One region of the Sphingomonas sp. P2_B6 genome, then DNA from elsewhere that is predicted to be linked to it. Evidence: riboswitches for the same ligand, from Rfam matches in the RefSeq annotation. Region 1 holds a riboswitch; each other region holds the start of a gene.

Region 1 (9,423 bases):
GCCCGCGATGATAGCGGTATCGATTGCCCGGGGCGCCGCGACGACAAGCGGCGAAGTGGGGATGTCGCATGGCAACACGTATGAACAGTCTGTCCGATCGCCAGGCCCTGTGGGCGTTCATCCTTGGCTGCGCGGCGGTCACGGCAGGCGTGCTGCTCCATATCCCGATGTTCCTGATGGCGAAGGACATGAGCTATCACCTTGCCGGCATGCCGATGGATTCGGGCATGATCTTCGGCATGTTCCTGATCGTCGGGGGCGTGATCGTCGCGGCCTATGGCCTGCTGCCGCGCAATCTCGCGGCACAGCGCGCGGCGGCCGAGGACATCACCATCGCCGCGCCCGAGGATGCCGCGCTCGGCTGGGCGCATTGGCGGCTGATGATCGTGCTGGTCGTCGCGCTGATCATCGATGTGATGAAGCCGGCCTCGCTCGGCTTCACCGTGCCCGGCATGATCGGCGAATATCATGTGCCGCGATCGACCGTGTCGCTGGTGCCGTTCTTCGCGCTGATGGGCACCGTGGTCGGGTCGGTGGTGTGGGGCGTGATCGCCGATATCTATGGGCGCAAGGCCTCGATCCTGCTCTCGGCGGTGATGTTCGTCGGCACCTCGATCTGCGGCGCGATGCCGTCGCTCGCCTGGAATATCGGCATGTGTTTCATGATGGGCGCGGCGGCGGGCGGCATGTTGCCCGTCACCTATGCCCTGCTTGCCGAGATGATGCCCAACCGGCATCGCGGCTGGAGCCTGGTGCTGGTCGGCGGACTTGGCGCGGTCGGGGGCTATTTCGCGGCAAGCGGGCTCTCGGCGGTGCTGCAGCCGATCTTCGGCTGGCGCATATTGTGGCTGGCAAACCTGCCGACCGGGCTCAGCCTCATTCTGCTGGGCGCGCTCATCCCTGAATCGGCCAAGTTCCTGCTCGCGCGTGGGCGCAAGGTGGAAGCCGAAGCGGTGATGCGGCGTTTCGGGGCAACCGTGCGGCGCGGGCCGCCGCCGGCGACGACCGGGGTCAACCACGGGCCGCTGACGGGCAGGCGGATGATCGGCAAGCTCACCGCGCTGACCGTGGCCGCGCTGACCTGGGGCCTGATCAATTTCGGCCTGTTGCTGTGGCTGCCGGCCGATCTCGTCGCCAAGGGCTATTCAGTCGCGGTGTCGAGCCGGCTGCTGGCGGAAAGTTCGCTGATCGCTTTCCCGACCGTGTTCCTGGCGGCGCTGATGTACAGCCGCTGGAGCACCAAATGGTCGCTCGTCACCATGATCGGCGTGACGCTGGCCGGGTTGCTCGGCGTGCTCAGGCTGGAGCTGGCGGGAACGGGCAGCCCGGTGCTGCCTGTCGCGCTGCTGATCGTCGGGTCGAACGGCATCCTCGCCATCCTGCTGCCCTATACCGCCGAGAGCTTCCCGTTGCGCGTGCGCGGGCGGGCGACCGGATGGGTCGCCGCCTGCACCAAGGCCGGCGGGCTGTTCGCGCAAGGGCTGAGCATCGCCGCGCTGATCCCGTCCATGGGACTGGCGGCGGTCATCATCATGGCGCCGGCGGTGGTCGCGCTTGGCCTGGTCGCCTGGTTCGGGCGCGAGACGCGCGGCGGTGATCTGCGCCACCTCGACGCATAAAGCGCGAGACGCCGATAACGACGAGGTCAGGCCAGACCTTCGTCACGCCCTACCGCTTGATACGCGGCGTTCCCATGAAATCGCGTTTGCCCAGCTTCACGCCTTGCGCGCGCAGGATCGCATAGGCCGTCGTCGCGTGGAAATAGAAGTTTGGCTGCGAGAAGGAGAGCAGGAAGTTCGCGCCCGTGAAGGGCATGATGGTTTCCCCGAAGGCGAACTGCGTATCGCAGTCCGCCAGGGCATCGAACGCGTCGCGATCAAGCGCCTTCAGGCTGCTGACCGCCGTCTGCAGGGTGTCGTGCAGGCCGGCAAAGTCCGTCGGCCAGGCCGACCGGTCGGGCGAGAAGCTGCCGGCCCGGACCCCCTCGATCCCGCCGACCGAATGGGCGGCGCAGGATTTCACCTGGTAGCCGAAGGGCAGCATGTCCGGTGCGAGGCGGGTGTCGATCAGCTCCGCTTCCATCCTGCCCTGTTCGGCGCAGAACGCCGCCGCCTTGTCGACCAGCGCATCGACCGCGCCCAGGATCTGGAGGTTGGACGGTACGACGGCATCGTAAAGGGAGAAGGACATGGGTTCTGGCTCCGGCTGATTTTGCGAGCTTATGGAGGCTCGGCGTGGCCGCGTCCATGTGCCGCTCGGCACTGAATGCATCATATAAAGAATTCTTTATATGATGCTTGACGCGCTGGTCGTAACATCTATCCTGTGATGGTCGAGGTTCTTCGCCCGGTTGCCCGATCGGAGCTAAGACGGGAAGCCGGTGCGGCCCTTGGGCTTATTCCGGCGCTGCCCCCGCAACTGTGAGCGGTGAGCGGCGGTCCATTTTGCGTCACTGGTCCGGACAAGGGACCGGGAAGGCCGGATCGTCGCATTGACCCGCGAGCCAGGAGACCTGCCTCGTCAGATAACGTCCTCCGGCGGGGTGCCCGGTCAGGCCGCGTGCAACACCGCGCCCCGGCTTGTCATTAGGGCGCGTGCTCGTTGCCGTGCGTCCGGCCTCACCTTGCCCAACGCAAGGCCAAGACGATGACCATCTCAGTCGCAACCCTCGGTTTCCCCCGTATCGGCCCGCGCCGCGAGTTGAAGTTCGCGCTCGAAAGCTTCTGGTCGGGCAAGTCGGATGCCGACGCTCTGTCGCTCGCGGCACAGGGCTTGCGCGCCGCTGCCTGGGCGCGGCAAAGGGCGTTGGGCGCCGACATCATCCCCAGCGGCGACTTCTCGCTCTACGACCATGTGCTCGATACCTCCGCGATGCTCGGCGCGGTGCCGGCGCGCTATGGCTGGAACGGTGGCAGGGTCGGCCTCGACACTTATTTCGCCATGGCGCGTGGTGCGCAGAGCGCGAAGGGTCACGAAGGCTGCGCGCATGGGCTGGACAGCACCGCGCAGGAAATGACCAAATGGTTCGACACCAACTATCATTACATGGTGCCGGAACTGAGCGCAGGACAGCAATTCGCGCTGTCGTCGAGCAAGGCAGTCGACGAATTCCTCGAGGCCAAGGCACTCGGATACCATACGCGGCCGGTGCTGTTCGGCCCGGTGACCTGGCTGACGCTCGCCAAGGGCAAGGACGTCGCCCCGCTGTCGCTGCTCGAGGCGGTACTGCCGGTCTATGAGGATGTGCTGGCGCAGCTCGCGCGCGCCGGTGCCGACTGGGTGCAGATCGACGAACCCTGCCTGGTGCTCGACCTCGACGACGATCAGCGCGCGGCGCTGAAGCAAGCGTACAGGCGCCTGTCAGTGAACGGGCCGAAGGTGATGCTCGCGACCTATTTCGGCGCGCTCGGCGACAATCTGGAACTGGCGACCGACCTGCCGGTGCACGGGCTCCATATCGATCTGGTCCGTGCGCCGGAGCAGCTCGAGCCGGTGTGGCAGCGTGCCCGGCCCGACCTGCTGCTGTCGCTCGGCGTGATCGACGGGCGGAACGTCTGGCGGGCCGATCTCGATGCGTTGATCGAGCGGATTGCGCCCGTCGCGGCCGAGCGCAACCTGGTGCTCGCGCCGTCCTGCTCGCTGCTGCACGTGCCGGCCGATCTCGCGATCGAGACCGCGCTCGACCCGGAGGTGAAGCAGTGGCTGGCGTTCGCGGCGCAGAAGATCGGCGAATTGTCGGTGCTGGCCCAGGCGCTCAACCAGGGCGCGGACAAGGTCGCCGAGCCGCTGGCGCTGGCCCGGGCGGCGGTCGAGTCGCGCAAGGCCTCGCCGCTGATCCACAATCCCGCGGTCGCGGCGCGGCTGGCGGCGGTCGATCTCGACATGACCCGGCGCACCTCGCCCTTCGCGGATCGCCGCGTGGCGCAACAGGGGCGGCTCGGCCTGCCGAGCTTCCCGACCACGACGATCGGCTCCTTCCCGCAGACGCCCGAGGTGCGCAAGGCGCGCGCCGCGCACATCAAGGGCGAGATCGACGACCTGGCCTATGAACAGTTCCTGCGCATCGAGACCGCCGCGACGGTCGAGTGGCAGGAGAAGATCGGCCTCGACGTGCTGGTGCATGGCGAGTTCGAGCGCAACGACATGGTGCAGTATTTCGGCGAGCAGCTTTCCGGCTTCGCTTTCACCCGCAGCGCCTGGGTGCAGAGCTATGGCTCGCGCTGCGTGCGGCCGCCGATCCTGTACGGCGATGTCGCGCGGCCGAAGCCGATGACGGTCGAGTGGTGGCGTTATGCCCAGTCGCTGACGAGCAAGCCGATGAAGGGCATGCTGACCGGGCCGGTCACGAGCCTCAACTGGTCGTTCGTGCGCGACGACCAGCCACGCTCGCAGAGCTGCCGCGAAATCGCGCTGGCGATCCGCGACGAGGTGATCGACCTGGAGGCGGCCGGCGCGGCGGTGATCCAGATCGACGAGGCGGCCCTGCGCGAAGGGCTACCGCTGCGCCGCGCCGACTGGCAGGCCTATCTCGACTGGGCGGTCGAATGCTTCCGCCTGACCGCATCGGGCGTGCGCGACGACACCCAGATCCACACCCATATGTGCTATTCGGAGTTCAACGACATCCTGCCCTCGATCGGCGCGATGGACGCCGACGTCATCTCGATCGAGACCGCCCGGTCGCAGATGGAGCTGCTCGATGCCTTTGCCGATTATGCCTATCCCAACGAGATCGGGCCGGGGGTGTACGACATCCATGCACCGCGCATCCCCGCCGAAGCGGAGATGACCGGGCTGCTGACGCTCGCGGGCAAGCGCCTGCCGGCCGAGCAGCTATGGGTGAACCCCGATTGCGGGCTCAAGACGCGTAAATGGGAGGAAGTCCGCCCCGCGCTGATCGCGATGGTCGCGGCGGCGCAGCGCATGCGCGTGCGGGGTGCCTATGACGCGGCCTGAGACCCCGCTCGAAACGATGCCGGACGAGCAGCCCGCCGTCCGCGTGACGGCGGTGCCGGCCGACGCCAATGTCTATGGCGATATCTTCGGCGGCTGGCTGATGAGCCAGATGGACCTCGCCGCTTCCTCGGTCGCCTCGCGTCACGCGGGCGGCCGGGCAGTGACGATCGCGGTGGAGGGCATGGCCTTCCACCGCCCGGTCTTCGTCGGCGACGAGGTGTCGGTGTTGGCCCGGCTGATCAAGGTGGGGCGGACGTCGATGCGGGTCCGGGTCGAAGCCTGGGCGCGCGACCGGCATTCGGAAGAGGCGAACAAGGTGACCGAGGCGGAGTTCGCGTTCGTGGCCGTGGGGCAGGACCGGCGGCCGAGGCCGGTGCGGGCGATGACGATGGTTTGAGCCACACCGTCATGCCGGACTTGTTCCGGCATCCATTCCGCGGCTGGGCGCAGCATTGCGTCGAATACGGTCCGCTTGCGGAACGATGGACCCCGGAACGAGTCCGAGGTGACGGTTGCGGGTGGGCTGGCGCCATCCTTCATCAAAAAAAAGGGGCCCGGTTTCCCGAGCCCCTCTTCATTTGTCCTTGCGGAACCGGGATCGCTTAGTCGCGGTCGCCGGTCAGGAAGGCTGGTGCGAACTCGGGCGCGGGGCCGTCGTCATTGCCGCCTTCGCTGCGCTCGCGGCGCGGGCCGCGGCCCTCGTCCCGCGCACCGCCGCCATCGCGACGAGGACCACGGCCGCCGTCACCATCACGACGCGGGCCACGGTCGCCACGGCCACCGCCGTCGCCACGCGGGCCACGGCCGCCGTCGCCGTCACGGCGCGGGCCGCGGGGGCCACGATCGCCGCGATCACCGCCTTCGCGGGGCTCGCGGGCGGGACGGGTGTCTTCCAGCTCGGCACCGGTCTCCTGATCGACGACGCGCATCGACAGGCGGACCTTGCCGCGCGGATCGATCTCGAGAACCTTGACCTTCACGGCCTGGCCTTCGCTGAGAACGTCGGCAACCTTCTCGACGCGCTCGTTCTTGATCTCCGAGACGTGGACGAGACCGTCCTTGCCGCCCATGAAGTTCACGAACGCACCGAAATCGACCAGGTTGACGACCTTGCCGTCATAGATCTTGCCGACTTCGGCTTCCTCGACGATGCCCTTGATCCAGGCGATCGCGGCGTCGATCTGCGCCGAATCCGACGAGCTGACCTTGATCACGCCCTCATCGTCGATGTCGACCTTCGCGCCGGTGGTGGCGACGATCTCGCGGATCACCTTGCCGCCGGTGCCGATGACGTCACGGATCTTCGACTTGTCGATCGTGATCGTCTCGATGCGCGGTGCGTGCGCCGACAGCTCCTCACGGGTATGGTCGAGCGCCTTGGCCATCTCGCCCAGGATGTGCGCGCGGCCTTCCTTGGCCTGGTTCAGCGCGACGCGCATGATCTCTTCGGTGATGCCGGCGATCTTGATGTCCATCTGCATCGTGGTGATGCCCTCGGACGTACCCGCCACCTTGAAATCCATGTCGCCGAGGTGATCCTCGTCGCCCAGGATGTCGGACAGGACGGCGAAGTCCTTGCCTTCCAGGATCAGGCCCATCGCGATGCCCGAGACCGGGCGCTTCAGCGGCACGCCTGCGTCCATCATCGACAGCGAACCGCCGCACACCGTCGCCATCGACGACGAGCCGTTCGACTCGGTGATGTCGGAGAGGACGCGGATCGTGTAGGGGAATTCTTCCTTCGACGGCAGCACCGGATGCAGCGCGCGCCAGGCGAGCTTGCCATGGCCGACTTCGCGACGGCCCGGCGCGCCGAAGCGGCCGACTTCACCGACCGAATAGGGCGGGAAGTTATAGTGCAGCATGAAATGCTCGTAGGACAGGCCGGTCAGGCCGTCGATCATTTGCTCGGCGTCGCGCGTGCCGAGCGTGGTGGTGCAGATCGACTGAGTCTCGCCGCGCGTGAACAGGGCCGAGCCGTGCGTGCGCGGGAGGAAGTGCACCATCGCCTCGATCGGACGGATCTGGGTGGTGGTGCGGCCGTCGATGCGCTGGCCGTCCTTGAGGATGGCGCCGCGGACGATCTCGGCTTCCAGCTTCTTCATCAGCTTGCCGGCGGCCATCTGGTCCTGCGGGGTCGCGTCGGCGAACGCCGCCTTGCCCTTGGCGCGGGCCTCGTTCAGCAGGTCCGAACGCTTGGACTTGTCGGTCACCTTGTAGGCGGCGGCGATGTCCTTGCCGATCAGCTTCTTCAGCTTGTCCTTGGCGGCCGTCAGGTCGGCCTGCTCGGCCATTTCCCAAGGCTCCTTGGCGGCCTGCTCGGCGAGATCGATGATCGCGTTGACGGCTTCGCGGCACGCCTTGTGGGCGAACTGCACGGCGCCGAGCATCACGTCTTCCGACAGTTCCTTGGCTTCGGATTCGACCATCATCACGGCGCCACCGGTGGCGGCGACGACGAGGTCGAGATCGCCTTCCTTGGTCTGCTCGAGCGTCGGGTTCAGGATATACTCGCCATCGACATAGCCGACGCGCGCTGCGCCGATCGGGCCCATGAAGGGCACGCCGGAGATGGTGAGGGCGGCCGAGGCGGCGACCATCGCGAGGATGTCCGGCTCGTTCTCGCCGTCATAGCTCAGCACCTGGGCGATGACGTTGATCTCGTTGTAAAAGCCTTCCGGGAACAGCGGGCGGATCGGGCGATCGATCAGGCGGCTGGTCAGCGTCTCCTTTTCGGTGGCGCCGCGCTCACGCTTGAAGAAGCCGCCGGGGATGCGGCCCGAAGCCGAGAATTTTTCCTGGTAGTGGACGGTGAGCGGGAAGAAATCCTGCCCTTCCTTGACGGAGCGTGCGGCGGTGACCGCGCACAACACGACGGTTTCGCCGAGCGTCGCGATGACGGCGCCATTGGCCTGGCGGGCAACGCGGCCCGTTTCCAGCGTGAGGGTCTTGCCGCCCCACTGGATGCTTACGGTTTTGGTATCGAACATTTTATTTCCTTCAACTCCGGCCGCCAAATGCGTGCCGGGGCCTATGTGCGGGCTTGACCGGCCCGCGCGGTTTGAGGTCTTTCACGGCCTCCGGACAATCAGCCGAATTGCATCCTGTCCTGTGTCCCCTTGATGGGGTCCAGTCTCGTCGATGAGCTGGCGGCCCCGCACATGGCGGGGTTTATCTGGAATATGAAAACGGCGCCCGAGGGCGCCGGTTTCTTACTTGCGAAGGCCGAGCTTCGCGATGAGATCGGTGTAACGCTGACCGTCCTTGTGACGGAGATAATCGAGCAGCGACCGACGCTTGTTGACCATCATCAGCAGCCCGCGGCGCGAATGATTGTCCTTCTTGTGGTCCTTGAAGTGCTCGGTCAGGTTGCGGATTCGCTCCGTGAGGATCGCGACCTGAACTTCGGGGGAACCCGTATCGCCTTCGGCGCGGGCATGGTCCTTGACGAGCGCTTCCTTGCGCTCCTGAGTGATCGACATCGTGATCCTTTCGCTTAGAGGTTGAAACCGCGAACGACGCGGACCTCGCGGTCCAGAACTTCCACCAGAGCGACCGGAACATCGTCCGATATCGCGAAGTGGAGGCCATCGTCTGCGGCGATCCCGATCAACACCCGCCCCTGTCGGAGCAGCCCTGCCTGATCGGGGGTGAGGGAGAGAGCCGGGATGTCGTCCAGCCCCGCCCTCAAGGGCAGGAGTTTGTCTTCAAGGGCGCGCCCATGGCCGAGTTCGTCCAGTTTGTCCAGCGATATCGAGTCCGCCAGGGTGAACGGGCCGGCCTTCACGCGGCGGAGCATGGTGACATGCCCGACCGTGCCGAGCGCCAGCGCGATGTCGCGCGCGAGGCTGCGGATATAGGTGCCCTTCGAGACATGGGCGGTGAGGGTGGCCTCTTCAACTTCCTCCCTTGGCTCCTCCCCGGAGGAGCTTAGACTGTGGATCGTCACTGACCGGCTCGCCAGCACCACCTCCTCGCCCGCCCGCGCCAGATCATAGGCACGCTGCCCGTCGACCTTCAGCGCCGAATAGGCCGGCGGCACCTGTTCGATCGGGCCGGTGAAGCGGGGCAGCACTGCCTCGAGCGCCGCCAGTGTCGGCCGTACCTCCGACCAGGCGATCTCCGCGCCCTCCAGGTCGAGCGTGTCAGTCTGCACCCCGAAGCGAATCGTGAAGTCATAAACCTTGTCGCTGTCGAGCATGCGCCCGGCGAGCTTGGTCGCTTCGCCGATCGCGATCGGCAGCACCCCCGTCGCCAACGGGTCGAGCGTGCCGCCATGGCCGACCTTCAGCTTGCCATAGCCGCCGGCGCGAAGCGCGCGCTTGACCGCCGACACGCCCTGAGTCGAGCCGAGCCCGAGCGGCTTGTCGAGAATGATCCAGCCATGCACCGGATCAGACCGACAGGCCGGCGGACCCGAGCAAAAAACTGATCACCGCCCAGGCCGGCGGGCCGATCAGGCGCCCG
Region 2 (9,423 bases), on a different contig from region 1:
AGGAGCAGGACGGTCGCAATGCCAAGCAGGCGTCGGATCTCGAAGCTGCGTTCATCCCGGTTCCAGCGTCTCTCGCAGGCCTGGATCAGCCAGGCGAAGAAGCCGACCGGGTGGCCGATACGGGCATAGAGTGCGCCCGGCCACCCAATCGCCGCATCCAGTGCCAGCGCAGCGAGCGTCACCGGTTCAGCCACGGCCGAGCGCCACTTCCAGCCGCGCCAGTGCGTCGTCGGTCGTCGGGAGGCCGATGCGCAGCCATTGCGGCTGGTCGGCGAAAGGGCGGGTAAGGATAGCGTGGCAGGCGAGCTGCTCGAACAGCTGCATGCCGTCCGCAGCGTTGATGAGGCGGAACAGCGGACAGGCGCCGATAGTCTCGTACCCGGCCCTGGCGAGCACCGCGTCGAGCGCGGCGGCATCCTGTTTCAGCTGGGTACGGGTCTCGGCAATCCACGCCGCGTCGCGATAGGCGGCGGTGCCGATCGTGATTGCCGCGGCGGATACCGGCCAGGCGCCCAGCGAGCTGCGGACTTTCGCGATGAGCCCGGCAGGCCCGAGCACGAAACCGAGCCGCACCCCGGCAAGGCCGAAGAACTTGCCGAAGGAACGGAAGATGACGAGCCGGCGTGCGTCGGTGATCGCACCGGCGATGCTGAGCGCCGGATCGACATCGGCAAAGGCTTCATCGAGCAGCAACCATGCGGCGTCCGCGCGGTGGTCGGACAGTTCGACCAGGCGGTCGGGCGCGAGCACGCGGCCATCAGGGTTGTTGGGATTGGCCAGGATGAGCGTCCCGTCATGGGCATCTAGATCATCGAGCGCGATCGGCGTGCCGGCGATCATCTCACCATGCGTGCGGTAGGTCGGTCCGAGAGAGCGGGCCGGGCCGCCGATCAGGCTACCGGCGAGGCGAAGGCCAACCTCGGTGCCCGGCACCGCGCAGACATGGCGCGGATCGAGGCCGAAGCTGGCCGCCGCGGCGGCTTCGAGCTCGGCGAGCGCATGGGCCTCGGGGAGGCGCTGCCAGTCGATCGCAGGCGCATTCACGACAGGCCAGGGACGCGGGTTGATGCCCGTAGAAAGGTCGAGCCAGTCGCTCCCGCCGAAATGCCGCCGCGCCGCTTCGAGTCCGCCGCCATGCCAGGTCCAGCTCATACTCATAGGAGCTTCGCCAGGATGAGGGCGGCGAGCAGCAAGCTGCTTTCGGTGATCTCGATCCCCGCGCCATGGCCGTCGCCCGAAATTCCGCCGAGTCTGGCGCGGATCCAGGCGCCCCAGCCGAACAGGAGCAGCGGCGTCGCTACCAGACTCGGGGAGGCCCAGGCTGCGACCAGCAGGAGCAGGCCCCAGATCGCGAAGTCGATCGGCCGAACCACATTGCGGAAGCGCGAGGCGAGGCCGGAATGAAGATCGGGCAGCCAGCGCGACCAGAGCAGCGGGCCGATCCGCGCTGCGAACGGCACCAGCGCAATTGCCGGCCAGGCGCCGAGATCGACCAGCCCGTGCAACAGCACCAGCTTGGCGAGGAGCTGGACGCCGATCGCCACGGCACCAAAGCTGCCGAGACGCGGATCGGCGAGCACGGCGAGGACGCGCTCGCGGTCCTTGTGCGCCGCTCCGCAGGCATCGGTGACGTCGCCGAGGCCGTCGAGATGCAGCGCGCCGGTAACGAAGACCCACAGCGCGAGCCCGAGCAGCGCACCCGTCCAGGGATCGACGCGTGCGCCGGCCCGGGCACCGCCGGCGACGATGACGCCGACGAGGAGGCCGACCGCCGGGAACCAGCGCATCGACGCAGCGAACTCTTCGCTGCTGACCGAGAGGCGCGGCGTTGGCAGACGCGTCAGGAACTGGATCGCGATGATCAGCCCCTTCACGGGTAGACCCCCACTATCTGTGCGCTCGGCTGTTCGCCCGGCCACACCCGGAGCGAGACGAGCACGTTATACGGAAGGTCGAACGCCCAGAGCTGGCGCTGTTCGAAGCCGCACAACAGGTGCAGCGCCGCGCGGATCGCGCCGCCATGCGTCACCACGAGAGTGGTGGCCGGCTCCAGCGCGCCAAGGGCCCCCCCGACCCGCGCGACCAGGGCCGACCAGCGCTCGCCGCCGGGCGGGGGATTGGCGTCGGGGTCTTCCCAGAAGCGGCCGAGTGCGGCGGCATCGACGTCGATCGCCGCCTTGCCGTCCCAGTCGCCGAAATCAAGCTCGCGCCAGCGCGGATCGATCGCGGCTGCAACCCCGCTTATGCGCGCGATCGCATTGGCGGCACAGTGCGCGCGCTGAAGGTCGGAGGTTACCAGACGTTCCAGGCCCAGGTCACTCGCCTGATCGACGCACGCGGCGATGCCCTCGGGTGTCGATGCTTCGTCCGTGCGTCCCATCAGCCTGCCCGGCTGGGCCGGGGCGCCATGGCGCAGCAGATGGAGCGCGAAGGGATTCACAGCGAGGCGGAGACCTGGGCTTCGGCGAAGGTCGCCATCTGGTCGTGCGCGGCGAGCGCGGCACGGATCACGCTGACGGCGACTGCTGCGCCGCTTCCTTCGCCGAGCCGCATGCCGAGCGACAAGATCGGGTCGAGCCCGAGCGTCGCCAGCAACCGGGCATGGCCGGGCTCGGCCGAGCAATGGCCGGCGATGCAATGCGCGGTGATCGCCCGGTTGTCAGCTGCAAGCGGCGCGATCGCGGAACTGCTGATGAAGCCGTCGAGCACCACCGGGACGCTGAGTTGGCGGGCGCGCAGCACGGCACCCGCGATCGCGACGATCTCGCGCCCACCGACCCGGCGCAGCGTCTCGAACGCATCGCCTGGCGCGTCGGCGTGAAAGGCGAGGGCAGCTTCGACAATGCGGATCTTGCGGGCGATGCCTTCGGCATCGACCCCCGTACCCGGGCCGACCCAGTCGGCGACGGCACCGCCGAAGCTGCGCGCGCTGAGCGCCGCGGCGGCGGTCGAGTTGCCGATACCCATCTCACCGACCGTGAGCAGATCGAGATCTTCGGCGACATTCACGGCGCCGACATTCAGCGCCGCGAGGCATTCTGCCTCGGTCATTGCCGGCGCGACCGTGAAATCCGCAGTCGGCGTGTCGAGGTCGAGCCCGGTTACCTGGAGTTCGAGCCCCGAGGCCTGGGAGAGCGCGTTGATCGCAGCGCCACCGGTCTGGAAATTCGCGACCATCTGTGCGGTGACGCTTGGGGGAAAAGCGCTGACCCCGTGCACCGTCACCCCGTGATTGCCGGCGAAGATTGCGGCGCGCGCTCGATCGATCCGCGGGCGGGAATTGCCGTGCCAGCCCGCGACAAAGACCGCGAGCTCTTCGAGCCGGCCGAGCGAACCCGCGGGCTTGGTCAGCTCGGCCTGTCGGGCACGAGCCGCTGCGATAGCATTCTCGTCGGGCGAGGAGAGGGCGGCGAGCGCGGCGCGGAAGGCGGCAGGAGAGGGAAATGGGGTCATTCGGCAACGAATCCCGGAGGCGGGGTGCGGGTGATGAAATGGCCCTTCACGCCCTGTGGCCAATTCTTGAACGGCACACGGCCATGCTCGCTCGCGGCATATTCGACGGCATAGTCGAGGATCGCGCGCGCCGCGACCTCGTCAGGCGTGAAGCGGCCGAGCACATAGCCGACCTTGCTGGGTGCGCGCAGATGGACGGTACAGAAGTCCTGGCATGCGAACAGGCACGGCATCTCCTGCACCGCGACACCGGCATAACGAGGATCGCCTTCCTTCACCGCGCGGAGCGCCGCGACCAGCTTCTGGCCGCCGCGCACGCCCTCGGCATCCTCGCGCGCTTCGGTCGAATGCCTGCAGGTGTTGCAGGCGACGACCGCCGGCCCGTCCTCGACACGGGTCAGCATCGCTCACGCTCCTGCTTCACGGTCATGCGACAGCCGCCCCGCGCCGCGGTGCAGGCACGCCGAGCGCAACCAGCACCCGATAGAGCAGGTAGAGCCCGACCAGGATCGCGCCGTTGCGCAGCAGCTGGTTGAGCAGGATGCCCGGATTGAGGGTGGTGGCGACGCCGCCGAGGATGAAGGACCAGACCAGCACGGCCGCCTTGAAGGAGAGGAATGCCGCGGCATAGGCGACCGCCAGGCGAGCGAGCACGGGCGCGCGTTCGACCGCCCGCAGTGCCGCATAAGCGCCCAGCGCCGACGCGACGGCGGCGGTGGCGAGCGCGGCAGCCCAGGCAAGCGTCCTGGGATCATGCGGATAGTGGAGCAGCGTGAAGCCGACGACCTGGCTGGCGAGCCAGGCGAGCAGCATCAGGGCGACGCCGTCGCGTTGGCGCATGTGCACTGCGGCGAGCGCCGCGAGCGCGGGAAAGGGCGTTGCGCAGGCGAGCACCAGCGTGGTCGCGGTGCTCGCTACGGTCAGCAGCACGATCCAGAGCGTCGAGGCGTTGCGGGCCGAAATCGCATTGGTCATCAGAACCTCCCCCGAATGCCGGCATAGATGCTGCGGCCGAGCGTGCCGTAGCGATAGGTAGTCATATATTGCTCGTCGAACACATTCTCGGCGCGCGCGAACAGCTTGAACCGCGGCGTGACCTCGAATTCGGCGCGCAGATCGACCAGCGTGTAGGGATCGAGCACCTGCGCGTTCGACGCGTTGTCGTAGCTCTTGCCCGACCAGCGGACCGCGGCGCCGGTCGTGAGGCCGAACGGGAAGCGATAGCTGACTGAGCCGTTGGCGGTGTCGCGCGGCCGGCGCGGCAGCCATTTGCCGAAAGTGGCGGTGCCCGGCGAGCGGTCCTCGGCCACGGTCCAGCTGTAATTGCCGTCGATTGTGAAGGCGCCGAAGCTGGCTGCCGCCTGCGCCTCGATTCCGTGTGCCTCGGCGCGCGAGACGTTCTGGTAATAGCCCGAGCGGCGGGTCGTCGAGCCGGGCTGGAAGCACAAAGGCAGGGTCGACGTGGCGGTGCAGCTGTTGAAGATGATCTGGTCGCTGGTCTTGCGCTCGAAATAGGTCCCGCCGAAGCTGACATGGCGGCCGAACAGATGCTGCTCGACACTCGCCTCCCAGCCATGGGCCTGTTCCGGGTTGAGCGTCCTGTTCCCGAACTCGGAGAAGAGTTGATAGAGCGTCGGCGCCTTGAAGCCTTCGCCATAGCTCGCGCGCAGTGTCGTGCCGGTCTCCAGGTTGAGCACGCCGCCGGCCTGGAACAGCGTCTTGCCGCCGAAGCGGCTGTGATCATCGTTGCGCACACCGCCGGTCAGCGTCAGCCCCTTGAACGGCTGCGCGCTCAATTGTGCATAGAAGCTGGTGATCTCGGCCTTGCCGATTACCGGCGCCGGCACGGGCGTGGCCAGCGATGCGGGCGGCGACACGCTGCGGAAACGCGAGCGCTCATTCTCGGCACCGGCGAGCAAGGTCCAGCCCTTGGCGATCGCGAAGGTGCCCTGATATTCGAGGCGCTCGTTGCGGCCGGCAGCATCGAAGGTCTGCGGTCGCGCCCGACTCGGATTGTAGTTTTCGCGATCGGTGTTGGTGTAGCCATAGCCGAAGCGGTTGCGGAACCGGCCACCGAGCAGGTCGATATTGGCGCCGGCATAGCCGACGAATTCCTTGTTGCGCGAATATTCGGGCGTATCGCCGGTCGTTGCGTCGATGTCGGTGCGGCCGCTCGAATAATAGGAACGCAGATCGAGGCTGATGTTGCTTGCCACGGCGACCTCTACGCGTGCCGACACGTTTTGGTTGGTATAGCCGTCCGCTTCCTTGCCACCGAACGCCGGAGCGATGGCGGAGATGCCACCCGTGGTGAAGGTCTGGCCGCCGAGCCGCCAGGTAACGGGTCCGGTCTTGCCGCCGATCGCGGCACGCGCGCTGACCGTCTCGCGCGAACCCGTCTCGATATCGAAGCTTCCCTCCAGCGCCTTCTCCGGCCTCGCGGTCACGACATTGACCACGCCGCCGATCGCCTGGCTGCCCCACAGGATCGACTGCGGGCCGCGCAGCACTTCGATTCGCGAGGCGTCGCCGACCAGCAGATTGGCGAAATTATAGCCGCCGCCAGTCGAGGACGGGTCGTTGAGCTTGACGCCGTCGATCACCACCACGGTTTGGTCGGTCTCGGCGCCGCGGATGCGCACCGAGGTCGAGGTGCCATAGCCGCCGTTGCGCGAGATGCTCACCCCAGGCGTGCGCAGCAGCAACTCGCTGACGCCGATATCCTGGCTGCGGTCGATCGCGGCCTTGTCGAGCACGGTCACCGAAGCGGCGACCTGATCCGCCGGGGTCGGGACGCGCATGGCGGTGACGACGATCTCGCCGGCGTCCGCATCGGCGGCCGCGTCGGGCGCCGGCGCTTGCTGGGCATAGGCGGTGGAGGCCGCGCCGAGCGCAGCGATGGAGACGGTAACGCGGAAAACGAATTTCAACATGCAAACCCTTATTCGACAGTGCCGCGGGTCGCGCGACCGATGCCGAGCCGTTCCAGGCAAGCGACATCGGCCGCGCGCGCGCGGTCGTTATCGTCGTCGCTCGGGTTTACCCCCGTCCGCCCGGAACACCCTGTCCGCACGAAGGACGACCGCGACGGGCAGGTCTCCTGGCTCGCGGGTCTATGCCGGTCCGGCCGCCTTCTCGGGATCGCTCCCAATGGCATATGGCCGGTGGCTCGCCGCTTACAGTTGCAGGGGCAGCCGGGTTCTTCCCGTTCCCATTTTAATCCCCGTCTCCGGGGAACCTGTCGCAAGGCGCGCCATACCCATTGCGCACGGCCAAGGCAATCGCTGCGGTGCAGCGTCGCGGTCAGGCCGCTTTCATCCAGACGACCAGCGCGAAGCGCGCGCGGGCCGCGGGAAGGGTACGATGCGGGGTGAAGCGGTCGAGCAGCAACACGGTACCGGCCGGGCATTCGGGCTGGAGCCGGGGCAGGCCGGCGATCGCCTCGTCGGGGATCTCGAAGCCCTTGTCGGTCAGGCGGGCAAGCGGTTCCGGGCGGCGGCCGGGAATGAGTTCGAGTCCGCCATTGTCGGGTCCGGCGTCGCTCAGCGGAATCCACGCCGTGGTCCAGACATTGCCACAGGAGGTGCCGTCGTCGCGCGCCACATCGGAATGCCAGGCATGGCGATGCTCGGGAAAGCTCGCAATGCTCGCCCGCACGCGAACGACCGAGCCGGAGAGGGAGCGTTCGCTGATCCGCTCGGCCTGGGCGAGCAGGCGCGGATCATTGGCGATTGCCTGAAGCCGGGGCCCGCGATGCGCGTCGGTGCAGATCGCGATACGCAGGAGATTGGCCTGGCTCTGGTCGGTCGCGAAGATCCGGTCGAGCCGCTCGTCGAGCGGTGCATCGGGGCAGCTTTGCTCGAAAGGCAAATAGAGCGCGCGCGAGACCCGGTCGATATGCTCGGCGATGTCCGCTTGGGCAGCTTCGACCAGCGCGGGATCGAACAGCGGTATCGCCGCATATCCCTGCTCGCGGTAGAAGGCCGCGTCGCTCATGGCCTGCTCCGCCCCAGCGTCGTAATTGACGGCCAGTCGCCACTCAGCTCGACGCGCGCGTCGATACCATAGACTTGTCGGAGATTAGCCGGGGTGAGCACCTCGGCGGGCGTGCCATCCCCGACCAGCGTGCCGCCATCGATCAGCACCAGCCGGTCGCAATAGCGCGCCGCCATGGTGAGATCGTGCAGCACCGCAATCACCAGGGCGCCGGCACGGGCCTCGCCCCGGAGCAACTCCATCACATCGATCTGATGGCCGGGATCGAGGCTCGCGAGCGGTTCGTCCGCGATCAACGCAGGCGCCTGCACCGCGAGCGCGCGGGCGAGCAGGACGCGGGCGCGCTCGCCGCCGGAAAGTTCGGTGGCGACCCGCTCGCGCAGATACAGCACGTCCGCCCGTTCCATCGCGCGGTCGATCGCGGCGGCGTCCTGCGCCCCGATCCGCGACATGGGACCGAGATGCGGCAGGCGGCCGAGCCCGACCAGCCGCTCGACGGACAGTGGCCAGTGCAGGGTCTGGCCTTGCGGCAGATAGGCGAGCTGTCGGGCGAGCTCGACGCGCGTCATCGATGCGGCGTCCGTGCCTTCGACGAGGATCCGGCCGGAATAGGGCACCAAAGCCAGCATCGCGCGCGCAAGGGTCGACTTGCCGGCACCATTGGGGCCGACGATGCCGGTGAGTGTCCCGGGCTGCAGCTCGGCGCTCACGCCGCGCACGACACTCCGGCGGCCGAGACTCACCTCGACCTGTTCGAGGCGAATGCTCACCACAGGCGCCGCTCCCGCATCAGATGGACAAGGAAGACGGGAACTCCGAGGAACGCCGTGACCACGCCCAGCTTGAGCTCGTTGGAGGTCGCGATCAGCCGAACGGCGAGATCGGCGAGGGTGAGCAGCGCCGCGCCGCCGATCGCCGAGGGCAGCAGGATCGCCGAGGGGCTGCGATCGGTGAGCGGACGGATGAGATGCGGGACAATCAGCCCGACGAATCCGATCGCGCCCGAGACCGCCACCGCGCCGCCGACGCCGATCGCGGTGCCCAGCAGCAGCCGCAGCCGCGTGCGCTTGAGGTCGACGCCCAGCGCCTGCGCGCCATCTTCGCCCAGGGTCAGCGCATCGAGTGCGCGCCCGTTCCAGAGCAGCAGCGCCATGCCGATCGCGATGCAGGGCAAGGCGATCCAGACATGCTCGAATGAACGGTTCTCGAGGCTCCCGAGCAGCCAGGTCATGATCTCCATCGCCGCGAAGGGATTGGCCGAGAGGTTGAGCGCGAGGCTGATTCCGGCGCCGGCGAGCGTCGCCACCGCAATGCCGGCGAGGATCAGGGTCAGCGGGCTTTCCGATCGGCCGGCAAGGACGAACAGCAGGATCAGCGAGACCATCGCGCACAGTATCGCCAGCAACGGCAGGATCGCTGGATGAAGCTCGGACAGGCCGAAATACAGCGCAGCGACCGCGCCGAGCGCCGCGGCGTTGGAGGTGCCGAGCACCGAGGGTTCGGCGAGCGGATTGCGCAAATAGCCTTGCAGCGCCGCGCCTGCGAGCCCGAGCATCGCGCCGACCGAGAGGCCGAGCAGCGTGCGCGGCACGCGCAGGTCGAACAGGATCGCATGCGCGATCTTGTCGCCGTGCCCGGCAAGGGCCGCCAGCATCCTGGGGAAGGAAAGGCTGACCGGCCCGAGCAGGAGCGAGGCGATGGCGGCCAGCAGCGTCAAACCGATCAGGCCGGCGAGGAGAAGGGAGCGGGAATTGGTCATGCGGGGACTCTGAGGCGCTTGCTGGCAGGATCGCGGCCGCTATGGAAGCGGTGATGCACTGGAATAGACTTGTGGCGCTTGCCTTGCCGTTGCTGGCCCTGGGCGGCGCCGGGCTTTGGGCGCGCGGGGGCACGGACCCTGCGCCGTCGGGCAAGCCCAGGCGGATCGTCTCGCTGAACCTCTGCGCGGATCAGCTCGTCCTCGCGCTGGCCGAT
Region 3 (9,423 bases), on a different contig from region 1:
TGAGATGGAGCATGGCCCGCTCGACTTCAAAGAGCTGCACGAGTTCATGCGCGGCCTGGTCGATGCCGGGCCGACCCGCACCGGACACCGCACCCCAGCCGTGATCGTCACCCTGCCGATCCAGGGCACGCCCGATGCCGTGCGCGCCAACACCTGGATGATTCAGCAGGCGCTCGCCGCCGGCGTGCACGGCATCCTGTTGTGCAACGCCGAGTCGCCCGAAGCCGCCAGGACGATGATCGAAGCGTCGCGCTATCCCTTCGCGCCGGTCGTCCAGGGGCTCGCCCAGGGTTTCCGCGGCAATGGCAGCCAAGCCTGGGCATCGCAGGTCTGGGGCGTGTCGCAGAATGAATATATGCGCCTTGCCGAGCCTTGGCCGCTCAATCCGGACGGCGAGCTCATCTTTGGCGTGAAGATCGAGAATCCCCGCGCCGACGCCAATGTCGAATCGACCGTACGTACGCCTGGTCTCGCCTTCGCCGAATGGGGCCCGGGCGATCACGGCTTCTTCCTGATCGGCGCGCCGAAGCCCCGGGCACCGGGCGCTGCGTTCGAAGGCTATCCGGCATCGATGCTGGCGGTGCGCGCGCGCGTGCTGGCCGCGACCAAGGCGAACGGCCTGCGCTTCCTCAACGCATGCAGCGAGCGCGACGTGATCGACCAGATCAAGGACGGGGTGATGATCTGCACCGGCGGCGATTCGCCTGCCGCCGACAAGGGTCGTGCCTATACCAAGCGCACCGACCCCTTCTGATCTGCGCGGATACCGACATCGGCAGGCCGCGCCGGGAGGCGCGGCCTGCTTCATGACATGAGAGAGGGACGCCCATGAAGACCAGCATCAGCCTCGCCGCCGCCGTCATCGCGCTCGCCGTGCCCGGCGCACTTTCGGCGCAGCTCGCCGTGTCGGCCAATGACGGCAAGCAGCTCCGCCCCGGCGATGCCGGCCGTACCGCCGACAGCGTGTCGGTGATCGACCTGCGCAGCTATCCGCCCAAGACGATCGGCACGGTCGCGGCACCCGCGAGCATGATCGGCCCGCCGGCGGCGGTCGCGGTCGCGCGCAATGGCGGCTTCGCGCTGGTATCCGCCGCGCAGCGCCTGAAGACGGACGGTACGCTGGAACTTAACGACGGCGTCTCGGTGATCGACCTCGCCGACCCGACCGCGCCGGCGCTGGCGCAGACGGTACAGGCAGGCCCGGGCGCGAGCGGCGTCGCGATCAACCGCGCTGGCACGCTGGCGCTGGTGGTCAGCACGGGCGACGACACGGTCTCGATCTTCACGATCAAGGACAAGCGCCTGACGCCCGCGGGCAAGGTGCAGCTGCCCGCCAAGGCACGGCCGACCGACGTGGCATTCCTGCCCAACGGCAAGGGCGCCGTCGCGGTCGCACAGAGCGCAGGGCAGTTGATGCGGCTGGCCGTATCGGGCGACAGCGTGACGCTGGCCGGCGAACCGATCTCCACCGGCGTTCAGCCTTACGGCATCTCGTTCAGCCCTGACGGGCGCTATGCCTATAATACCAACCTGCAGGGCAACACGCCGCCGGCCGGCACCACCCCGCCCCGCGGCCCGCGCGTCGGCACGGTGACTGCGGTCGAGCTGGCGACGGGCAAGGTCAATGCGGTCGAGGTGGGCTTCACGCCCGAGCATCTCACCCTGTCGCGCGACGGACGCTATCTTGCGGTGGTGGTGCATAACGGATCGGGCGGCGCGCCGGGTTCGGCGGGTTACTGGCCGCATGGTGCGCTGAAAATCTATGGCGTGAAGGGCATGGCGCTGACCCCGATCACCGAGACCGAGACCGGCGCCTGGTGCCAGGGCGCGACCTTCAGCGACAATGCGAAGACGGTGCTGCTGCAATGCGCGGTCGACAAGGACATCGAGGTCTATCGCTTCAACGGCCGGACGCTGGCCCGCGACGACGCGGCGACGCTGAAGTTCGACGCGCGACCGGGCGCGATCGCGACCCCGAGCAGCCGGTAGGCAATGCGCCCGGCTCCCGCGCAACAATGACATTGCGGGGGCCGGGCCCGGGACCTAGATCGACACGGTGACACCGGCCTGCATCGATGATTTCCGGCTGCTCGCGAAAGCGCGCCTGCCCCTGTTCCTGTTCGATTATATCGACGGCGGCTCCTATTCGGAATCGACCATGCGCAGCAATGTCGAGGACCTGCAGCGGCTGAAGCTGCGCCAGAAGGTCATGACCGACGTCTCGCAGATCGACCTGTCCACCACCTTGCTGGGCCGCACGGCATCGCTGCCCGTCGCGCTGGCGCCGGTCGGGCTGGCGGGCATGTATGCGCGGCGCGGCGAAGTGCAGGCGGCGCGCGCGGCGGAGGCGGCGGGCGTGCCCTTCATCCTCTCCGCCTCCGCCTGTTGCGGCATGGAAGAGGTAGCGGCGGGCGTCACCCAGCCCTTCGCCTTCCAGCTCTACATGATCCGCGACCGCGAGTTCATGAAGGACATGCTGGCGCGCGCCAAGGCGATCGGCGTGGAGACACTGGTGCTGACCGTCGACCTGATCGTGCACAGCGCGCGGTACCGCGACGTGCGATCGAGCCTGACCGGCAAGCAGGGCCTAGGCGCGCGGATCAAGCGCTTCACCCAGATCGCCACGCATCCGCATTGGGCGTTCGATGTCGGCCTGTTCGGCGGACCGCATACCCTGGGCAATTTCGCCCCGGTGATGCCCGAGGGTGCCGGGCTCGACCAGTTCACCGCCTGGGTCGCGCGCAATTTCGATCCGTCGATCACCTGGAAGGACATGGACTGGATCCGCCAGCATTGGGACGGGCCGATCGTGATCAAGGGCGTGATGGACCCGGCCGATGCGGTCACCGCCTGCGACATCGGCGCGACCGCGATCGTGGTATCCAACCATGGCGGGCGGCAGCTCGATGGAGCGCCCTCCTCCATCGCGGCGCTGCCGGGCGTGGTCGATGCCGTGGCGGGTCGTGCCGATGTGCTGATGGACGGCGGCATCCGCTCTGGCGTCGATGTGCTGCGAGCGCTGGGGCTGGGCGCGAAGGGCGTGCTGCTCGGCCGTGCCTGGGCCTATGCGCTGGCGGCCAGAGGTGGCGCGGGCGTGGCGCAGATGCTTGAGCTGCTGCGCCATGAGATGGCGGTGGCGATGGCGCTGACCGGCCAGACCGATGTGAAGACGCTGTCGCCGGACATGCTTCTGCGCTGACAGGCGTGCGCCATCTTGACGGTGAGCCCCGCTCACCGTAGATGCGCCGCTCCGCAAGGTATGGCCCCTTCGTCTAGCGGTTAGGACGTCGCCCTCTCACGGCGAAAACACGAGTTCGATTCTCGTAGGGGTCACCAGCGATTTCACTGGCTTACGGGCCATTGTCGAGACAGAATCTCGCGCCGTCGAATATTGGTGCAGAATGGCACTTCCGTTTTTGGGAGCAGTAAACTGCGACCAATGGAGACGGAACCGGCTGCGAATCGGACGTCTCGGCTCCTTGCCCGGCGGGCACTGCCTCGCGGATATCCCTTCGACTAGATTGCGCTCGATGAACGTGTCGAGGCCCGCGACGATGAGCATCGTCATGGGCTCCATCGAGGGTCCAGCTATGGAATCCACTTAAGGTATGTGTCGACGCTTTTAGCCTAAAGGCGCCTGGCATGTGCGAGCCTCCCGGCCGGATGGCGACCGATACGGTTCAAGTTAGAATCCTGCGACATCTTCCCCGCCGATAGACGTTCGCCTGCCTCGCCCCAGCCGGAGGCGCAGCCGGCGCAGGTCCCTGCCGAGCTTGCGGATGCCCATCCAGGTCCCTGTCCCGCAGACAAGGGTCACGGCCAGCAGCAGTGGAAGCACGACCAGGTCCCATAGCGGCCGCGTCCGCAGCACGGGGAAATCGAGGCTGTGCAGCCCGTTCTGCAGCCAACGAAAGCCGCGGCCGTTGCTGTCGATCGCCTGGATCAGCGCCCCGGAGCCCGGGTCGATATAGAGCCGGGTCGCCTCGGGATCGGACAGGATCGCGCGCCAGACCGGCAGCTTCATCGGGAATTTGTGGGTGTAATAATAGGCGTCTTCCTGCCCAAGCTTCTCGAGCGAGGCGACCGGCGGGCCATTGCGCAGCGCAACCTTCAGCTCCGCTTCCCGGAGCGGTGCTGGCCTGCCGCTCACATCGAAGCGGGTGATGCGGCCGTCCCGGTCGATCGCGACCAGAAAGACCCGTCCGCCAAGCGGCGCGCCTTGCACTCTCACCGTGCCCGCCGGCAGGACCGGAAGCTGTCCGGCGGCACCGCGGACATCGCCCCAGGTCATCGGGCCGGCGAGGCGCTGGCTTTCGGCGAGGCCTGCCATGCTGTCGAGGAAACCCCATGGGTTCATCGAGAAGAGCCCGCTGGCCACCCAGGTCAGGGTCAGCAGCCCGAAGAACAGGCCGAACATATGGTGCCACCACCACAACCCGCGATAGGGCGAGCCGATGCTCCCGTCGCGCCGGCGCCGCAGCCGGGAGATGCCCACCCACAGGCCGGTGATCGTCAGGAAGCAGCCGATCAACGAGGTCCAGATGACGACCTGATTCCACGCGTCGCCATTCTGGCGAAGGATCGTCGGATAGAGCCAGTGCGGCACCGCGCCGAGCCAGCCCCAGAATCGCTGGAACCGCGTCGTCCGCTGCACCGCCTCACCGCTATTGCCCGCGATATAGACGGTCGTGACGGCGGGATCGGCATAATCGACGCGGTAGAGCGGCTGGTTGCGCCGGAAGGTCTGGACGGTCCATTGATCGATGCCGGTGATCGCCACCTTGTCCGGCATCCCGGCGATGCCGAAGCGCTGCCCGAATGTCGTGGCGATGGCGCGGATGTCGCCCGGCGCCAATGTTTCGATCAGCTTGCCGGTCGACAGGTCATAGCTGCCCGGCGACATGCGCATCTGGGGAATCGGGCGGCTCGAGTCCAGTGCCGGCATCACGCGCAGCACCGGCCGCCCCGCCATCATCTCCATCTTCACCGATGCGACCGGCGTGTCCGCCGCCAGGTCTATGCGTCCGAGCGCCGCGGCGTTCGGCAGCTGCACGGGCGCGAGCCCGCGCAGCTGGTCGGCGGGCATCAGCCGGGGATAATCGACATACATCATGACGAAGCCCGACAGGCACCAAAGCGTCATGAGTGCGCCGATGACGACGCCCAGCCAACGATGGAGGAAGAGGACGGGACGGAGCATGGCTCAGAAACTCAGGCCATAGCTGGCCCGCAGCGTGCGGGGCACGCCGCGGTTGAAATAGAGGAAGCGCCCGCCGGAATCGGCCGGTGCCGACCCAAAGCCGCGCGTCGCATATTCCTGGCCGGTGACATTCTCGATGTTAACGCCGAAGCGGTGCCGGCGGGCAGCGCCGTCGACATAGAGATGCGCGCCGAGATCGACGACCGCATAATTGCCGTAGTTCTGGCGCGGAAAACCCGAGGGCGACGAGAAGGCATCACCAACCCAGTTGATCGAAGCATTCGCGCCAAAGGGCAGGTCCTGGGGCGCATAGGCGATCGATCCCTTGGCGAAGTGCTCAGGCGTGCGGTCGCGCTGAGTCGTCGATCCCTCGTTCCGGGTGCGGTTGAAGGTGTAGCTCGCCATCACCTGCCAGTCGCGCGCCACCTGCGCGTCGAGGACGATCTCGGCGCCGTGCACGTTCACCTTGTCGCCGACGTTGATGTAGGTCCCGTTCGGGAAGGCGGGATTGTCATAGTCATAGTCGATCAGGTCGGTGATCCGGCGCTGGAAATAGGTGACCTTCCAATTGAGCGCACCGTCCGCCAGCGCGACCTTGCCGCCGGCTGTCAGGTTGAGATTGAGGCTTTGCTCGGGCTTGAGGTTCGGGTTGCCGATCTCGCAGCATGGATCGATGCCGTAGAGCGACGACGCGTCGGGCAGGATGAAGGAGGTGCCGCCATTGCCCTCGATATAGAGGCTGTCGGTCAGGTCGTAACGGCCGCTGACGTTCCAGATCGTCTTCTTCGCGCCGCCGGTCTCGTTATAGCGCACACCCGCGGTGAGCCGCCCGCGCTTGCTGATCTCGTCGGTGGTGCGGACCTGGAAGATTCCGGCATGGACCTGCTCGGTAAGCTTGCCGATCAGCAGCACGTCGTCACGGCCATTGAAGTTCTGGAAGTCGTAGCCGACCAGATATTCGAGGCCTTTGTGCAGGTGCAGCTTCACCACTGCACTGCCGCCATAATCCTGGAAGCCCCAGAAGGTGCCGTCGGGATAGACCGTGATCGGCGGACCCGCCGGGATCGGGTTGAGGATCTGGACATAGGCAGTGCGCCAGTCGTGATAATAGCCCTTCAGGTAGAACTGGACGGTGTCGCTGCCGGTGTAATCGAGGCGGAGGCTGGCGATCTCCTCGTTGCGGTCGTTGCGGCTCCTGTTGACCCGGGTCGGCGAGAGATTGTCGAGATTCGCCTCCGTGTGCTGATATTCGGCGTTGAGGCGCAGGTCCGGCGTGACATCGAACTGGTATTTCCCGCCGACCGACCAGAGGTGATATCCGCGCTCGCGGTCGGTCGCGCTGGGCTGCATCACGCTGTACGGGCGATAGCCGTCGGCGTCGTTGCGTGAGGCCCAGGCGACGAACTTGTGCTCGCCGAGACTGCCCCGGACATAGCCGTCGACATTGGTCCCGCCGCGGCTGTCGACATTGGCATTGACCTGGCCGTTGAAATCGTCGGTGAAGCCACGGGTCACGACGTTGATGACGCCGGCGGCGGCCTGGGTGCCGTAGAACAGGCTCTCGCCGCCCTTCAGCACTTCGATCCGCTCGATCATGCTGGCAGGCAGCGTGTCGTTGGGCGAGGTGCCGCCATAGAGGCGGTTGTTGATGCGGATGCCGTCGACGGTCCACAGCACGTCCTGGGTGCGCGAACCCTGGAGCGAGAGGTCGACATAGCTGAACGGGCCGGCACCCGGCTTGATGTACAGGCCAGGGACGCTCTCCAGCGCGCTGGCGATGTCGACGACGCCGCGGTCGCGAACCTGCTTCCCGGTGACGGTTTCGATGTCGCTGCCGTAGCGGGCAAGCTCCTGCGGCAGGGTCTCTTCGAGGCTCGTACCGGTGACGACGATGTCTCCGTCAGGCCGGTCGGGACCGTCGACCGCGTGGCTCCCGGCTCGGTCCTCCGCGGTCCGCGCGCTGGCGGCGGTGCCGGCGCATGTTGCGAGAACGGCCGCGAGGGCCAGCTGCGATACGATGGTGATCTTCTTCATTGGCAACCCCCCAGGCGTCGTCCGACGTTGGGCGGGGGCGTGCCGTCACACGAACGGTCGGTACGCGCGGCGGCCGGACGCCAAGGGCGGCCACCGCACGTCTCCGATGCGGCCCCAGCCGCTCGTTCGTCGCTCAGACGGAGTTCACCGTGCCTCGGCCATCCCCTGGACCAGGCAAGAGCGACCAGACGCCGGCAGGTCTCCTGGCTCACGGGTCACAGCTTGATGCATGCCTTCCCAAGCCTCGCGGCACATATCGTCCGGCCCAGTGGCTGCTCCCTCGAAAGGAGCCATGCATCGCGCTCGCCGCTTACAGTTGCAGGGACAGCCTCGGATTCAGGTGGCGAACCACCCTCACCGCGTTCCAATTTTAAACCCCTTTCGGGGTACCGACGCGATCAAGGGATGCGATATGGCCCATGTCCGACCGAGGCAAGATGTTTTAGCAGGTGCGAAACGATCGCCCCGACGCAACGCCCGAGCCGCTAGCCGCGGCGGCTCGCCCCATGACGCAGCGCATGCTCGGCAGCAGCGCCGAAGCCGATGCCGATCGCCGTCCACAGCACCGCCTGCATGGCAATCGACGCGATGCGGAAGTTCCACAACACGACTGCCGGGAAATCCGTCGGCACTTCGTTGATCGCGGGCAAGGCGAGCTGCACCGCGGTCACCAGCCCGACATAGCAGCCGGCGGCGCAGAGCATCGCATTGAAGGCGCCGAGACGCCGAGTCAGGCCGCGCCCGAGCTTCGCGGCGACGATCAGTGCGACCACCGACAAGGCGATCATCGCGAAATAGGTGATCGTCCGAAACGCCACGGTCTCGTGCAGGCCGACCGCGGGCGGGTTCGGCGGATATTTCAAGGCCGGCACCAGGGCGATCGCGACGAAACCCGCCAGGGCGAGCAGCAAGGCGAGCGAGCGCGGCCCGAGCCGCGACCAGCGCCCATAGAGTCCGGCGAACACCAGCGAGAAGATCCCGCCGATCGCCGCGCCGTAGAGCAGCACGGCGATGATCAGGCCGAACCCCTTTTGAGTCGCGCGGCTGACCAGCTCGGGCTCGTCCATCGCGCCCATCGCATGGTCGCGCGCGGCCTCGAATGCGATCGCCAGATCGACCTGTGGCTCCGCGGCGACACGGGCGAACAGGAACGCCAGCAAGGCAGCGACCAGGCCCACCAGCATGCCGCGGATCAACAGGGTACGCGCCATGTTCGGCGCTTAGTGGCAGGGAAAGCCGAGCAGATGGCGCCCGTCATGGACGAGTTCGTGCACATATTTGCCACTGAACAGCGACACCGCGCCCTGCTCGGTGCTGACGAAATAAAGGAAGATCAGGGCAAGCAGCGTGCCGAAGACGGCCCAGGGCAGGATCTCGCCGATCGGAATGGCCGTCTCGCCCCGGACGGGGATGAAGACGTCGTCGGCGAAGAGAGTCGTGGCCGGCATGTTCAGCTCCTTGACCGGGATGTACGCGTCCCGCGGGGATAATGTCGCGAGGAAGGTCTGACTCTCGACAGCAGGGAGGTGCTGCCGATAACAGTGGCGCGACCGTGCCGGAATTCCACCGGCTTCTTCCTCGGTCCTTCGGCATCGCCCTAGGACGGAACCGAGCGCAACGTCAACGATATCGGGAGGCCCGCCTGGCCACGCGACTGACCCTGCTCTGCCATGCCGCCACCGCCATGAGCCGCGTCGGCGGGTTCGCCGATCCCGCCGAGCCGCTCGACACCGAGGGGCTGCGCGCAGCGACCGGCCTGCGCATCGCGGGGCCCTCCCCACGGCATGTCGCCACCAGCCCGGCGTCGGCGGCGCGCCAGACGGCGGAAGCGCTTGGTCTGACCGCCGATATCGATCCGGCGCTCGGCGATATCGATCATGGCGACTGGAGCGGTAAAAGCGTTGCCGAGATCAATGCCGCCGATCCCGAGGCTGCTGCCGCATGGATCGCCGACCCCGGGGCGGGCGCGCCCGGCGGCGAGACGATGGCGGTGGTCGGCCTGCGTGTCGCCGAGTGGCTCACCAGCCAGGCCGGACGGGATGTGCCCGTGCTGGCGATCACCCACCCGGCCGTGGTGCGCGCGGCGATCGCCGCTGCCCTGTCGCTGCCGATCGGCGCGACGTGGCGGATCGATGTCGCGCCCCTCTCGGTGACGGTCTTGTCGTTCAATCGCGTCTGGCGGTTGCAGT

The links. Region 1 has a riboswitch for cobalamin ahead of metE (5-methyltetrahydropteroyltriglutamate--homocysteine S-methyltransferase). Riboswitches for the same ligand answer to the same signal wherever they lie in the genome.
Region 2: it holds a riboswitch for cobalamin, as region 1 does, so the genes downstream of both, AC1DX5_RS14405 (TonB-dependent receptor plug domain-containing protein) here and metE (5-methyltetrahydropteroyltriglutamate--homocysteine S-methyltransferase) in region 1, are expected to answer to the same signal.
Region 3: it holds a riboswitch for cobalamin, as region 1 does, so the genes downstream of both, AC1DX5_RS14345 (TonB-dependent receptor plug domain-containing protein) here and metE (5-methyltetrahydropteroyltriglutamate--homocysteine S-methyltransferase) in region 1, are expected to answer to the same signal.

What each region holds. Positions count from the first base shown of each region.
Region 1 is NZ_JBFUDK010000027.1:6,751-16,173, reverse strand. It holds gene AC1DX5_RS23495 (MFS transporter) at 69-1,619, shown strand; gene AC1DX5_RS23490 (DUF1993 domain-containing protein) at 1,669-2,190, opposite strand; cobalamin riboswitch at 2,319-2,534, shown strand; gene metE (5-methyltetrahydropteroyltriglutamate--homocysteine S-methyltransferase) at 2,647-4,956, shown strand; gene AC1DX5_RS23480 (acyl-CoA thioesterase) at 4,943-5,353, shown strand; gene pnp (polyribonucleotide nucleotidyltransferase) at 5,559-7,946, opposite strand; gene rpsO (30S ribosomal protein S15) at 8,169-8,438, opposite strand; gene truB (tRNA pseudouridine(55) synthase TruB) at 8,453-9,346, opposite strand; gene AC1DX5_RS23460 (site-2 protease family protein) at 9,351-9,423, opposite strand, start outside.
Region 2 is NZ_JBFUDK010000009.1:110,242-119,664, reverse strand. It holds gene cbiB (adenosylcobinamide-phosphate synthase CbiB) at 1-194, opposite strand, end outside; gene AC1DX5_RS14435 (aminotransferase class I/II-fold pyridoxal phosphate-dependent enzyme) at 187-1,158, opposite strand; gene AC1DX5_RS14430 (adenosylcobinamide-GDP ribazoletransferase) at 1,155-1,874, opposite strand; gene AC1DX5_RS14425 (histidine phosphatase family protein) at 1,871-2,440, opposite strand; gene cobT (nicotinate-nucleotide--dimethylbenzimidazole phosphoribosyltransferase) at 2,437-3,453, opposite strand; gene AC1DX5_RS14415 (DUF1636 domain-containing protein) at 3,450-3,857, opposite strand; gene AC1DX5_RS14410 (hypothetical protein) at 3,880-4,428, opposite strand; gene AC1DX5_RS14405 (TonB-dependent receptor plug domain-containing protein) at 4,428-6,386, opposite strand; cobalamin riboswitch at 6,527-6,710, opposite strand; gene AC1DX5_RS14400 (phytanoyl-CoA dioxygenase family protein) at 6,757-7,449, opposite strand; gene AC1DX5_RS14395 (ABC transporter ATP-binding protein) at 7,446-8,222, opposite strand; gene AC1DX5_RS14390 (FecCD family ABC transporter permease) at 8,216-9,208, opposite strand; gene AC1DX5_RS14385 (ABC transporter substrate-binding protein) at 9,262-9,423, shown strand, end outside.
Region 3 is NZ_JBFUDK010000009.1:93,520-102,942, forward strand. It holds gene AC1DX5_RS14320 (hypothetical protein) at 1-754, shown strand, start outside; gene AC1DX5_RS14325 (lactonase family protein) at 829-1,989, shown strand; gene AC1DX5_RS14330 (L-lactate dehydrogenase) at 2,057-3,199, shown strand; tRNA gene AC1DX5_RS14335 (tRNA-Glu) at 3,262-3,336, shown strand; gene AC1DX5_RS14340 (PepSY domain-containing protein) at 3,686-5,200, opposite strand; gene AC1DX5_RS14345 (TonB-dependent receptor plug domain-containing protein) at 5,204-7,234, opposite strand; cobalamin riboswitch at 7,411-7,643, opposite strand; gene AC1DX5_RS14350 (CbtA family protein) at 7,720-8,445, opposite strand; gene AC1DX5_RS14355 (CbtB domain-containing protein) at 8,455-8,682, opposite strand; cobalamin riboswitch at 8,702-8,862, opposite strand; gene AC1DX5_RS14360 (histidine phosphatase family protein) at 8,895-9,423, shown strand, end outside.